Regions from separate parts of the Solibacillus sp. genome, predicted to be linked through region 2. Evidence: predicted binding sites of a transcription regulator. Region 2 holds the regulator's gene; the other holds the start of a gene.

The links. The regulator CtsR, encoded in region 2, represses protease genes until heat stress. The targets are predictions, from matches to a motif close to ATGGTCAATAAAGGTCAAACA.
Positions count from the first base shown of each region.
Region 1: the regulator CtsR is predicted to act here: its motif matches at 6,346-6,366, upstream of clpP (ATP-dependent Clp endopeptidase proteolytic subunit ClpP).

Region 1 is NZ_JBELZM010000015.1:15,872-23,420, reverse strand. Features, by position in the region: gene ABS917_RS14400 (tetratricopeptide repeat protein) at 1-227, shown strand, start outside; gene trxB (thioredoxin-disulfide reductase) at 304-1,248, shown strand; gene ABS917_RS14390 (8-oxo-dGTP diphosphatase) at 1,576-2,046, shown strand; gene rapZ (RNase adapter RapZ) at 2,061-2,942, shown strand; gene ABS917_RS14380 (gluconeogenesis factor YvcK family protein) at 2,947-3,924, shown strand; gene whiA (DNA-binding protein WhiA) at 3,976-4,917, shown strand; gene ABS917_RS14370 (HPr family phosphocarrier protein) at 5,071-5,328, shown strand; gene clpP (ATP-dependent Clp endopeptidase proteolytic subunit ClpP) at 5,667-6,257, opposite strand; tRNA gene ABS917_RS14360 (tRNA-Arg) at 6,441-6,512, shown strand; gene ABS917_RS14355 (basic amino acid ABC transporter substrate-binding protein) at 7,255-7,549, shown strand, end outside.
Region 2 is NZ_JBELZM010000007.1:71,255-78,803, reverse strand. Features, by position in the region: gene ABS917_RS09005 (DUF779 domain-containing protein) at 1-227, shown strand, start outside; gene ABS917_RS09000 (DUF4003 family protein) at 344-1,318, shown strand; gene ABS917_RS08995 (aldehyde dehydrogenase family protein) at 1,350-2,780, shown strand; gene ABS917_RS08990 (acyl-CoA thioesterase) at 2,845-3,333, shown strand; gene ABS917_RS08985 (protoglobin domain-containing protein) at 3,390-4,703, opposite strand; gene ABS917_RS08980 (acyltransferase) at 4,847-5,077, shown strand; gene ABS917_RS08975 (DUF4870 domain-containing protein) at 5,199-5,504, shown strand; gene ABS917_RS08970 (CtsR family transcriptional regulator) at 5,707-6,171, shown strand; gene ABS917_RS08965 (UvrB/UvrC motif-containing protein) at 6,184-6,726, shown strand; gene mcsB (protein-arginine kinase McsB) at 6,723-7,549, shown strand, end outside.

The sequences.
Region 1 (7,549 bases), on a different contig from region 2:
CGCAAGTGTTAAGTACATGGTTTGCACTTGGGGAAATCGCATACGAACAAGGCTATACGTTCAAAAACCGCGCGGCGCTGGCTGCTGCTGTTGAATACTCGTTCCATACGGCACTGGAACACAAAGTGACGAAAAAAGCAGTTGCGGGTAAATATAATATTTCGACTGCCACATTATCGAAATACAATGATGAATTATATGAATTTGTACCGTCGGACTTTGAATAGGCAGTATATTTGTATTTATCCAAGCAATCTTATACGATAAAAATATATAAAAGGTATACGTAAGAGGAGGATCTTCATGTCAGAAGAAAAAATTTATGATGTAGTCATTATCGGAGCGGGTCCAGCAGGGATGACTGCTGCGGTATATGCATCACGCGCTAACTTATCAACATTAATGATTGAACGTGGGATTCCCGGCGGACAAATGGCTAATACAGAAGCAGTGGAAAACTACCCTGGCTTCGATACAATTTTAGGGCCTGAGCTATCGACAAAAATGTTCGAGCATGCGAAAAAATTCGGTGCTGAATATGCTTACGGTGATGTGAATGAAATCATCGACGGTGAAGAATATAAAATTATCATTTCTGGTAAAAAACAATATAAAACACGCACAATTATTATTACAACAGGTGCAGAATACAAAAAACTGGGCATTCCTGGCGAAACAGAGCTTGGCGGCCGCGGTGTAAGTTATTGTGCTGTATGTGATGGCGCATTCTTCAAACAAAAGAAACTGATCGTAATCGGCGGGGGCGACTCTGCAGTTGAAGAAGGTATTTACTTAACGCGCTTTGCGGATAAAGTAACAATCGTACACCGTCGCGATAAACTACGCGCACAAAAGATTATTCAGGACCGTGCATTTGCCAATGAAAAAATTGACTTCGTCTGGAACACAACAGTAAAAGAAATTCATGAAGTTGACGGTAAAGTAGGGAAAGTGACGTTAGTTTCAACAGTTGACGGCACTGAAACGGAAGAGGCTGCAGATGGCGTATTCGTATATGTTGGCATGCTTCCATTAACAGCGCCATTTGCTTCTTTGAATATTTTAAATGAAGCAGGCTATATTGTAACAAACGAAAAAATGGAAACGGCAGTTCCAGGTATTTATGCAGCGGGCGATGTTCGTGAAAAAATGCTTCGTCAAATTGTTACAGCTACAGGTGATGGCAGTATTGCAGCTCAATCAGCTCAACATTACGTGGAAGAAATAAAAGAAAAAATAAATCAATAATTCTTTAACACAAATGTAATCATATCGTTACAAAATAAGGGTATACTAAAAGTGGAATTTGTTTTAACCCCCTTATATTTTTATCCTAAGGTTGTTTCAAGCGGTTTACGCTGAAGCAACCTCTTTTTTTGTGGCTTTCCGGCATAAATGTTGACATTATAAATGAAACGCTTGCTTTTACTGAATGCATAGGACAAGGTATAATAGAAATAAGCTTTAGAAAAACACAATTCGCTTCACATAGCGAAATTGTGTCTTTACTTATGTGGAATTCGTGAATATTATATATTCACTTATCCATTAAATGAAAAAGTTGAGGTGTTGTGTATGCAACGTATTACAAATTTACTCGCTATTAAAGATGGTCAAGTATTATTGCTGCAAAAGCCGAGAAGAGGCTGGTTTGTGGCACCGGGTGGGAAAATGGAGCCAGGAGAGTCCATCTATGACTCCGCTATACGCGAATTTCAGGAAGAGACAAATCTAACACCAAAAGACGTTCATTTAAAAGGCGTATATACAATGGTTATTAAAAATGGAGATACAGTCGTCGATGAGTGGATGCTGTACACATTTATTGCAACAGATGTTGAAGGGACACCATTTGTCGAAACACGGGAAGGCATTTTAAGCTGGTATGAAATTGATCGTTTAAAGGATCTTCCGATGGCAGCAGGTGACCGTACGAATTTATTATTTGCAGCATTAAATAAAGGTACACAATATGGTACATTTGAATATACAGAGGATTTTGAGCTAATTAGCGAAAAAATTCAAAACTCGACGGAACAAAACTAGAGGAGATGAAATAAGTGGCTAGTTCGAGCTATACACATGAGTTAGTTATTATTACAGGAATGTCAGGGGCGGGCAAAACGGTAGCAGTTCAAAGTTTTGAGGATTTAGGTTATTACTGTGTAGATAATTTACCTCCGGAGCTTTTAACTACTTTTTTAGCGCTAATGAAGGGTTCCGAAAAAAAGATTTCACGTATGGCGGTTGTCATGGATTTACGTGGGAGAGAATTTTTTGGCTCATTGATCGAATCGCTCGACGCACTACTGGATGAAGAAGATATTTTACTCCGTATTTTATTTTTAGAATCCGATGATGCCACATTAGTTCGCCGCTATAAAGAATCACGCCGATCACATCCGCTTGCACCTCAGGGATTACCGCTGGAAGGGATTCAATTGGAGCGCGAATTGCTCTCTGAAGTAAAAGGTCGCGCCAAATCAATCGTCAATACTTCCAAGTTAAAGCCACGCGAATTACGTGAACGTATCGCCCAGGAATTCAGCAATATGAGCAGTCCTACGTTTTCACTAAACATTATGTCATTTGGTTTTAAGCATGGTCTGCCGATTGATGCGGATTTAGTATTCGATGTCCGTTTTTTAAAAAATCCTTACTATGTTGAAGAGTTACGGCATAAAACAGGGCTGCAAACAGAAGTTTCCTCTTACGTACTGGCAACGGAAGAAACACAACAGTTAATAGCCAAACTGACGGACTTGTTCACATTCATGATCCCCCATTACCGTAATGAAGGCAAATCACAGCTTGTCATCGCTTTCGGCTGTACGGGCGGACAACATCGCTCGGTTACACTTGCTGAATACTTCGGGAAGCTATTGGCAAAAAATGATCAAGTCATCGTTACACATAGAGATATCAATCATAGGAAGGATTGATGAAATGAAAAAAAAGAGAACAAGAATCGTCGTAATTGGCGGGGGGACAGGCCTTTCTACAATTTTACGCGGCCTAAAGCAACATCATTTTGATATAACGGCCATCGTGACGGTTGCAGATGACGGTGGCTCTTCTGGACGTTTGCGGGATGACTATGATATCCCGCCGCCAGGAGATGTGCGAAATGTAATTGCCGCATTATCAGATGTAGAGCCGTTAGTAGAGCAAATGTTTCAATACCGCTTTTCCCAATCAAACGATTTAGGCGGTCATTCGCTCGGGAATTTGATGTTGACTGCTTTAACTGAAATTACAGGTGATTTTAACCATGCGATTGCTGAAATGAGCAAAGTACTGAATGTGCACGGAAAGGTCATTCCAGCAGCGAATAAAAAGGTTACATTACATGCCGAATTAGCGGATGGGTCAGACATTATAGGAGAGTCTAAAATTCCATCAGGCCATGCACCGATTAAACGGGTATACTTGGAGCCGAGTAATCTCAAACCTTTACCTGCTGCAGTTCATGCGATTGAACGGGCAGATTTTATTTTGATTGGACCTGGAAGCCTTTATACGAGCATCATTCCGAATTTATTAGTTAAAGGAATCGGGCAGGCAGTTATTCGTGCAAAAGGTGAAAAGATCTACATTGCGAATTTAATGACACAGCAAGGTGAAACGAGAAGTTTTACTGCCTCACAGCATATTGAAGCAATTCATGAGCATGTAGGAGAAGCATTTATTCAATCGGTACTGATCAATGAAAAGGAGCTGCCTCCTTCGATATACGAAAATTACCGTGAAGAAAATGCCGAACCTGTAAAGTTTGATATTGAAAGACTGCAGGAAATGGGCATCAATATTATTCCAAAAGAGATTGCGCTTATTGAAAATGGAACAGTACGCCATGATGCGGTAAATCTCGCCGAGTGGCTATGTGAATATACAATACAGAAAAAACAAACGATGCAAGAATAGTAGTATTGAAAGAAACGCTACATAGGTTGCTAGGAAAGGGGGAGCGAATCCATGTCATTTGCATCTGAAACTAAGAAAGAACTGACGCAAGTAGAAGCCGGTGATAGCAGTTTAAAGGCTGAAGTATCTGCCCTTATACGGATGAATGGTTCGTTAAGTTTTGCGAATCGTCAAATAAGCTTAGATGTACAGACAGAAAATGCGGCAATCGCACGTCGGCTTTATACAATTGTAAAGAAGCTTTATCCATATAATGTCGAGTTGCTAGTTCGAAAAAAGATGCGTCTTAAAAAGAACAATGTGTATATATGCCGTGTTCGTGAAGGCGCACGGGAAATTCTTGCGGATTTAGAAATTGTCTCAAATTCATTTGAGTTTAATCATACAATCGCCAAATCAATCATACCGAAAGAAAATGAACGCCGTGCTTATTTACGTGGTGCCTTCTTGGCGGGAGGCTCGGTGAACAATCCGGAAACCTCTTCCTACCATTTGGAGATTTATTCTTTATATAAGGAGCACGGGGAAGCGTTGGCAGAGCTGATGAACCGATACGATTTAAATGCGAAAACGATCGAACGTAAAAAAGGCTTTGTGACGTATTTGAAAGAAGCCGAAAAAATTTCGGATTTTATGAATTTAGTCGGTGCTGTACAGGCAATGCTGAAGTTTGAGGATGTACGGATCATAAGAGATATGCGTAACAGTGTGAATCGTATCGTAAACTGTGAAACGGCCAACTTAAACAAAACAATAGGCGCGGCGTTGAGGCAAGTGGAAAATATCCGCTATATTGATAATGCGGTAGGTCTTGATCAACTGCCGGAAAAACTGCGTGAAATAGCACGTCTTCGTGTGGAATATCAGGACGTGACGTTAAAAGAGCTCGGTGAAATGGTTTCAACTGGCGTTGTCAGTAAATCAGGCGTCAATCATCGTCTGCGCAAAATCGATGAAATCGCGGATGCGCTCCGTCGTGGAGAGAGTATTTAAATTCACATAAAGGTACGGAGCAAGTCGACGAGGCGTAAAAGAAAAAATTGGTAATGATTTCATAAAAGATGTTTCCAATTGTTGTTCTTTTCGGACAATTTCGTTAAGATAAACTTAGAAGCGATGAACGGTTGTGAAAGGGAGTATTTCAACATGATTGAAAAACAAGTAGAAGTAAAGTTAAAATCGGGCTTACAAGCAAGACAGGCCGCTTTGTTCGTCCAAGAGGCGAATCGTTATAAAGCAGATGTCTTTTTACAAAAAGATACGAAAAAAGTGAATGCAAAGTCGATCATGGGCATTATGAGCCTAGCTGTTGCAAAAGGCACAGTTGTCACATTATGGGCAGACGGCCATGACGAAGAAAAAGCGATCGACTCACTACAACTTCTAATTGAAAAAGCGGATTAAAACAAAAGGATAAAGCGCCCGTTCAACTCCGAGTGGGCAAAACGCCACATCCTTGTGGCATGCCCCCAATGACTCACATCGTGTGAGCCCAAGCCATTGGAGGGCCCGACGCAAAAGTAAAAGCTCCACCACTTTTGCATGAGGGACCGAACTGGCCAAGGAATTGGCGCTTTATCCTGGACGTGGACAAATATATTATTTAAGCGTTAAACAAAGTACGATAACGAATTTTATTTACAAAACAAAAGCACAGCTGTTCAGTATTTTTGAACGGCTGTGCTTATTTTTTGAACACAAAAAAGCATACAAGATGAATCTTGTATGCTTGAATGGATCGATTATTTTAATTGGTTACGCTCATAAATTTTATCGATAAGACCGTACTCTAATGCTTGCTCTGCAGACATGAAGTTGTCACGATCTGTGTCGCGTGCCAACGTTTCGTAATCTTGGCCACTGTTTTCAGCCATGATGCGGTTTAATTTTTCACGTAAGTGTAAAATACGTTTTGCAGCGATTTCGATTTCTGTTGCTTGACCTTGTGCTCCGCCAAGTGGTTGGTGAATCATTACTTCTGCGTTTGGTAAAGCAACACGCTTGCCTTTTGCACCAGCAGAAAGCAGGAATGCACCCATTGAAGCAGCCATACCGATACAGATTGTTGATACATCAGGTTTGATGAAGTTCATCGTATCGTAGATCGCCATACCTGAAGTGATAGAGCCACCTGGTGAGTTGATATACAGGTAGATGTCTTTATCTGGATCTTCAGCTTCTAAAAATAATAGCTGTGCTACGATTGAGTTCGCAACATTATCGTCAATCCCACTACCTAATAAAATGATGCGGTCTTTAAGTAAACGTGAATAAATGTCATATGCACGTTCGCCGCGGTTTGTTTGTTCAATAACTGTAGGAATTAAGTTCATTGAAAAATCCTCCCTTTGTTAAAGCTTATATTCGATTACTTTTGCTGAAATTGACAAATATTTCAGCTGTAAACCTATCATACACGTATTAGTCAGTTATGGTCAAATATAAACTCTGATTTTTACAGTTGAAAATAAGGGGTTCCATCTGTATAATGAAAAAAGTTGCTCATATACTTATATGTCCTCGTGGTGTAATGGATAACACTTCAGATTCCGGTTCTGAGGCTGGGGGTTCGATTCCCTCCGAGGGCGCTTTCTTTTTAAAGATTATTATTGATCAGCATGAAGTAAAAATAATCTTTCTCTTCCATTTTTCTACAGTTTATTTTTAACGCTACACTATAAGTTTCCGAAACTAATCTAATTTAAACGCTCTTCACCTAAAAAATAAAATTTCTTTTTAAAAAGCACATTTTCTACTTGAAATATATGTAGAAAATTAGTACATTATTAAATGTTGTGTTTTTACAAAACTAGTTAGATAGACCATACTATCATGTCCTTTAGGGGGCACCATTTTACTGTTTTAATATACGTTTCAATATCAATTGCAAAAATCATCTGAGATTTTTTTGCAATGGAGAATGAAGTTTCAGCAGGATAGAAGGAATCACTGTACCGGTTCTTTTTATCCTTCATTCGTTCTCTGAACTAAATAATAATCCAAGGCTGCATGAGAGGGATTTCCTCTTATGCAGCCTTTTTCATTTTAGTTAAAAATTACCCGGCAGATTAACATTTATTTTAAAAAAACAGGGAATATATGTAATGATAAAAGAGCCTTTTTGAAGGAGGAAATACAATAATGAAATAGTAAACGAGTGAATAAATATTAAATTATATGCAAATATACCGTCAATTTTGTTATAATAATTCATCGTACTGCAATAATAATCAATTTTTTAAAAATTAAATGTTGTATATTAATTGTGTAATTAATATAATTGAACATGTTATTAACAAAAAAACTACTACATCCAGGAGGATATTCATAATGAGTACAAGAAAACTATTTAAATGGGCAGCACCTTTAGCCGCAGCTTCAATGATTTTGACAGCGTGTGGAGCTGATGAGTCTACATCAACAGGGGATAAAGAATATAAGAAAATTGTTGCAGGTACGGAAGCTACATATGCACCATTTGAATATTTAGACGATAAAGGAAATGTTGTCGGATTAGATTCAGAGATTTTAGCAGCGATCGGCGAAGAGATGGGCATTGAAACAGAAGTGAAGAATGTAGGCTGGGACTCAATGATGAGCCAAGTAACAACTGGTGAAGTGGATA
Region 2 (7,549 bases):
ATGGCGATTTAATTATCGGCAACCAGGATATATTGCTTGGTTATATTGGCGGAAGTCCATTTTATATGCACAAAAACCAATATGATTATTGGAAGCATACACAGATTATTATCGATGTCGTCGATGGACGTGGTGGTATGTTTTCTTTAGAAGGCGTCGAAGGAAAGCGCTTTTTATCAAGATCACGGGCTTTCACAAAAGAAGAGCTTGATGAGCTTAAAGTATAGCGTTGTAAAAGGGAATGCTGGTCCGAAAACCAGCGTTCTCTTTTTGTTGTGGAAAAAAGCAAAATTTTTTCACTTTAAAAATTTAGGCGTATAATCATAAGGAGGAGTGTGAACTGATGGATCAAACAGCCTTTATACAATTACTTAAAAACAATAATGAGCGGATGGAGCTATTTTTCGGAGCGGGTGTTCAAAGCAATGCCCGGATACCGTTAGCGGTACAATTTACATTTTCACGTGAAACATTTAATGGTCCTTTATTTGAGGGAAATGTAAAAGATATACATAGTCAAAAGTCAAAGCAATCATTCGTCGAGTTTTTCTCTACGCCATCAAATAAATCGGTTTTAACGTATAAAATGTTAACCCATTTCTTATTGCATCCGCAGCCTGAACAGGAGCTTTATCGAGTAAGTTTAAATGAAAAGGCGTTGTTGAATGCAGGGTTTAAAAGCAGCGGGTATCAACGTATTGCAGCTCTTTTTTTAATAGACGAAGCACATGCGAAAAAAGCGAAAATCTTACATGACGAAATGAAGAAGTATCATTTCTTCCTGACGGGCAAAGATGATATCCCATATGCAGTTTTGCTGACAAAAAAGCAAAATAATCCGGTTAAGCTCGCCGGAACAATGCGGAAATACTATGATGCATTACACGGTAATGGATTTAAAAAAGGGGATGCCCTGCAGGCAATGACACAGCTATTGCCATTGTATGATGGAGAGTTTCAGCCTGTATTGGTTGATTATGTAGTTGCGATGAAGCAGTCATTTATTAATAGGGGCGTGAAAGTAAAGAAAAGGTTTTATCCATATTTAGCTTTGCTTGCTTTAGCAGGAGCTGAAACGGAAGTTGTCGATGAAATTGTAGAAATGGAACAGAGACTCGTCAAACTTCCGATGTTTGTGGATATGCAAGCGTATGCTTTAATGACCGCTGCCCAGTATGTGCTGAAAAGTTTGATGGAAAACAATATGTTATCGGATTTCAACGATAGTTTATTATTTATGCAGGCTCTTGCAATGAGCGATTATATAGGCGATATCCCATTTTTATTAGCATTCGATATTCTCGATATATTTTTTTAATTTGGGTAAACAATAGTAAGGAGTGAATTAAATGAAACAGACAAAATTATGGATTAATGGCCAATGGGAAAGTACGAATGAAACGACTGAGTTAACAGCACCTTATACGGGAGAAGTACTTGCAAATGTAGCAAAAGCAACGGCAGCGGACGTAGAGCGTGCAGTTGAAGGTGCACATCAAACATTCCAGTCATTCAAAAAAACGACTGCGTATGAACGGGCCGAAATTTTATACAAAGTCGTAACGATCATGAGGGAACGTAGACAAGAACTTGCAAAAATATTGGCGGATGAAGCGGCAAAACCGATTTCAGCAGGTATTGCCGAAATAGACCGTACGATTGCGACCTACCAGTTTGCTGCAGAAGCGGCAAAACAAAGTACAGGTGAAACGATCCCGATGGATGCAGCACCAGGCGTAAAAGACAGAATCGGTTATACGAAGCGAGTTCCATTGGGCGTAGTTTCTGCGATTACACCGTTTAATTTTCCATTTAATCTCGTAGCCCATAAATTAGGCCCAGCCTTTGCAGTAGGAAATACAGTTGTATTAAAGCCTGCATCCCAAACCCCGTTAAGTGCACTTGCAATGGCTGAAATCTTCAAAGAAGCAGGTTTACCGGATGGCGCTTTGCAAATTGTAACAGGCAGCGGCGGGGAGTTGAGCGAAACACTTGTAACACATCCACTTGTAAAAAAAGTGACATTTACAGGAAGTGGCGCGGTTGGCCTAAAAATTAAAGAAAAAATCGGCTTGCGAAAAATTACATTAGAGCTTGGTTCAAATGCGGCACTCATTGTTGAACCTTCAACACCGCTTGAAAAAATAATGAAGCGTGGTGTAGGCGGTGCATTTGGATTTGCAGGACAAGTATGTATTTCATTGCAACGTATTTATGTTCATACTTCAGTTTATGAAACATTTACAAAATTATTTGTTGAAGAAACAAAGAAACTAGTTGTCGGAGATCCGCATGATGAAAAAACGGATGTGAGTGCAATGATTCATCCTGATGAAGTTAGCCGTATAAAAAAATGGATTGAAGAGGCGAAACAGCAAGGTGCAACGGTTGCAGCAGGAGCTGAATTTACAGAGCGCACATGCTCTCCAACGGTCATGACGAATGTGAAGCCTGATATGAGAATTGTTTGTGAGGAGACTTTTGCGCCGATTGTATCCATTGTGCCGTATGAAACACTGGACGAGGCAATTGCCCTTGTAAATAAATCGGAGCTTGCGTTAAATGCGGGTATTTACACAAATGTATTAACAGATGCTATGAAAGCCGCTGAAGAGATTGAAGCAGGGGCGGTCATCATTAACGATATTCCAACATTCCGTGTAGATAATATGCCGTATGGGGGCGTCAAAATGAGCGGCTACGGTAAAGAAGGCATTAAGTATGCAGTGGAAGAAATGACCGATTTAAAATTTATTACAATGAAGTTGAATTATGAATAGTTTGCACTAGCACTTCCATCTTCTGAATAGTAACATGGAGTGTAGTTTAGAAAGGAGGAAGATTATGAAAAATACTCTGCCGATGAGCTTTTCAAAATCTATCCAAACACGATTAGTACTACCTCCTGATACAAATCATCATCAATCGATATTCGGAGGAAAAGTGTTAGCATATATTGATGAAATTGCGGCGATTGCTGCTATGAAACATTGCCAAGGCGAAGTCGTTACTGCTTCTTTTGACTCAGTAGATTTCGTATCCTCTGCCTATGCAGGTGATATGATTGAGTTGGAAGCTGTTGTATCTGGAACAGGTCGTACTTCGATGGAAGTATATGTACGGGTTGTATCAAGAAATATTAAAACAGGTGCAAAGAAATTAACGACAGAATCATTCGTAACGATGGTCGCGATTGACGAAAACGGCAAGCCGAAAGAAGTGCCGGGTGTTGAGCCGGAGACGGACTTCGAACGCCATTTATTTGAAACAGGCCCGATTCGTCAGGAGCATCGAAAGCAAAAGCGAGCATTATCAAAAAAACGCCGTGCATAAAAAAGGGATATCAAATGCAAAATGCCATTTGATATCCCTTTAGTATTTAAGGAAAATTAATCATGCAGTTCCTGAACAATGTGGAGCAATGAATCTGATGATGTTAACACATTATTTGATGTATGTGTTAAACCGGTAATAACAGATGAAATGGCATGAATGTCTTCATTGGTGTTTTCATATTGTGTTTTAATGCCATGAACGGCTTCAGTAATCGATGTAAAGGAATCCGCCAAGTTTTTTTGCGTATCGACGCTCATTTTTACTTGCTCATCAACACTTGAAACAGAGTCAGACATTTGTGAAATACTAAGTTCGGTTTCTTTAATTAAATGAGAGACGTTTTGTACCGCATTTTTAGTTTCCTCAGCAAGCTTTCGAACTTCATCAGCTACTACGGCAAATCCTTTCCCGTGTTCACCTGCACGTGCTGCTTCAATAGATGCATTTAATGCAAGCAAGTTTGTCTGATCGGCAATTCCTGTTACTAACCCTACAATTTCAGCAATTTTTTTAGAAGATTGACGCAGTTTAACCATTGATGATTCAAGTGTGTCCACACGATCTAAAATGTTTGTCATGATTGCTGTCTGGTTAACTAAATATGTAGTCCCAGTCGTTGATTTATTTTCTGTTTCCGCTACTAAATTCAATCCCTGTGTTGTGTTGGAAGCAATTTCTTCGGATTGACTCGCAATCTCCTGTAATGAGGCATTTGTCTGATCACTAATATGCGTTAATTCTTGTGCAGTATGTTGAATTCGCTCTACAATTCGGTATTTCATTTCCAAACTTTCAGTACGAATGCGCTGCTCTTCTTTTTCATATGCTTCAATCACAAGCTGCTGCTCGAAGTTGATTAGTTTTGAAAAAGCATTAATTGCTTTAGCCATTTCTTCATTCGACATTTCAACTTTACTGATAAAGTCGATAAACGTTGTCATCAGCGATTGAAATGATGCAATATACCACTTTGATTGCAGTCCGATTTTGACATGGACATGCGCAATCGTTTGTCGTTCCTCTATATAATTTGAATCGATATTACAATTGAACATCGCTTCTAAATGCTTTGTTAATGTACCTTTAAGACGCTCCATTCGAGCTGAACTTCCTATAATATCTACGAGTTCAGGACTTAAGCTGATTGCACTGTAAAACTTCTCCACCATAACTGGAACAACTTGCTGTGCAAAAGGTTCTAGCTGTTTAATCACGGCTAAATCCTCTTTCGTTAATTTTAGCAATTGTAGCTGTTTATGTAAGTTAGGATAGTTTGAAACATCCAAATTTACTTGCTGTGCATAATCGTCAATATTAAAATAAGGCTTGTTTGAAACTTTTGTAGCTCTTGAAAACAGAATACCCATGTTCTTCCTCGTTTCATCTATTTATTAAATAATTCTATCTTACTGTTATATCGGATAATATCAGTAATATTTCTATATAGATTAAAAATTTACAGTAATTAGTATTTGAGGTAATATAACTATTAAAATGGATGCAGTAAATAGTGAAAGGCGTTGTAATGATGAAGTTCCATAAAGGGCGTTTGAAATTTGTTTTACCATTGTCGCTTGGGGTTGCGATTGCATCGTATATTATGCTCGTGAACAATTATGCAGAAGTAGGCGACCGTGACCGGATTTTAATAGTTATTGGAGCAACCATCTTAACCGCGGTTATTTCCTACTTTTTATTTCCTCAAGAAGGGGACAACCCGAAAGATAGAGGCCCATATTGATCAGATTTAGACTTCACAAGGAATCTCGAAATAAAAATTCGGGATTTTTTGTCCTCTCTATGAAACTTTTATGAATATTATCCGTAAATAAGCTAATAAACTAAAGTGAGGTTGATAACAAATGGAATCTAAATGGTCGAAAATCATCATTCATGCCAGTGCATTCTTTGCACCGTTCCTAGTACCGATTCTGTTTTTCTTGATAAGTTCTGAAGATGAAGTAAAGCGTACAGCAATCCAAGCATTGCTATTCCAGGTTGTATTCGGAATTTTAATAGCGATAGCAGGAGTTCTTTCTGTATTGTTAATTGGTTTACCATTCCTATTAGTATTTTTACTCATCTTCTGGATTGCACCGGTCATCGGTATTGTAAAAGCATTATCTGACCAGCACTGGAATTATCCAATTGTCGGACGCTGGGTATAATTTATCCTCAATTTGGCAAAGTTCATAAAAGCGGTAAGGTTTGTTTAAAAAACACCTTATCGCTTTTTTACATAAATAGGGATTTATTAATGTAAAAATAGGGAAACCTAAAACAAGAGTGATTAGTTGCATTTCAAAAAATAAATATTGTATATTTAAGTCAAAGATAGTCAAAGTCAGTTGATGAGAGGTGAGAGACAGCATGAGGAATATATCTGACATAATTGAAGGGTATTTGAAGGAAGTTATTGAATTAGAGGGACAGGGACTTATTGAAATAAAGCGAAATGAATTAGCAAAGCAATTTGCCTGTGCTCCTTCCCAAATCAATTACGTTATCAATACGCGTTTCACGACCGAGCATGGCTACTATGTAGAGAGTAAGCGGGGTGGTGGCGGTTATATTCGGATTTTGCGTGTGACAATCCACTCTAAGAAAAATTTACTGGACGAAATGGAAACACAAATAGGTAACGCCATTGCTCAGACTAATGCTGAACGTATTATTTTTAGGTTATTGGATGAGGACATTATTACAGAGCGAGAAGCAAGCATTATGAAAGCCGCTTTAGATCGGGTCACATTACAGGTAGCTTTACCGCTGCGTGATCAGCTAAGAGCACGTATTATGCATGCAATGCTACAAACGATTTCTTTTGAAAAGTAGAGGTGGATTATTATGATATGTGAGCATTGTAAACAGCGTCATGCAAATGTTACCGTTACTCAAGTTCACAATGGTCAAAAAGTCGAGCGTCACTACTGTGAAGTATGTGCCACTCAATTTCATCCATTTCAATTTGACGTAAATGAAGAGCCTGCATCTCTTCAGCAGCTTATTTCAAATTGGTTCAATTTTGTACCTGTGAATGCAAAGAAAGAAAGTACGACAACTAATACAAACAGCCCAAAATCCTGTCCTTCCTGTGGGTTTACGTACCGACAGTTTTTAAAGCAAGGCAAATTTGGATGCGGTCAATGTTACGAAACATTTAGTGAGCAATTACCACAGCTACTTGAACGCCTTCAGGCAGGTACTCAGCATGTTGGGTATGTGGAAGAAGGACCTTCAAAAGAAAAAGTAGAACAACAGATTCAAGAGCTCCGTTCATCACTGCAGCAAGCCATTGAGGAAGAGCGTTTTGAAGATGCAGCTTCCATACGTGATGAAGTAAGGGAATTGGAAAGTAAAATAAAACAGGAAGGTGAGGGGAACGCATGAACATCGAGCATTTTTTAACGAATGCCAGTCCCAGCTGGATGCAACACGAAAGCGATTCCGATATCGTCATAAGCACGCGCATTCGGCTTGCTCGTAATATTGCCAATACTCGATTTCCGATAAGTTTTACAGAACAGGAAGCACAAATAATCGAAGAAAAAATGATGAAGTCATTATTATCTTCGGATAACAACCCATATCAGTTTTCCTATTTCCAAATAAAAGATATGCCGGTTTTACAACGCCAAATTTTAGTGGAGAAGCATTTAATCAGCCCAAATTTGGCAAGAAGAAAAAAAATTGGATCATTTTTTTTAACAAAAGATGAATCCATTAGCATATTAGTAAATGAAGAGGATCATATTCGCATACAGAGTCTTATGCAAGGGATGAATTTAAAAGAAGCATTTGATAAGGCTCGTAATATTGACCGCTACTTAAGTAAGTCAATCGCTTATGCATATGAAGACCGCTATGGTTATTTGACAAGTTGCCCAACAAATGTCGGAACAGGACTTCGAGCTTCTGTCATGCTCCATTTACCAGCACTTACAATGATGAAACAGATGAATCCATTAATTCAGATGATGACACGATTAGGAATGGTTGTGCGGGGTATATATGGGGAAGGCAGTGAAAATTTAGGGAATATTTATCAAATATCAAACCAGATCACATTAGGTAAATCAGAAGAAATGATTTTGCAGGAGCTTCAGGATGTTGTAGAGCAAGTGATCAAAAAAGAAGAACTTGCCCGCAAAAATTTGCTAATGCGTGCCCCTTCGATGTTGGAAGATCGCTTAAGCCGTTCACTTGGTACATT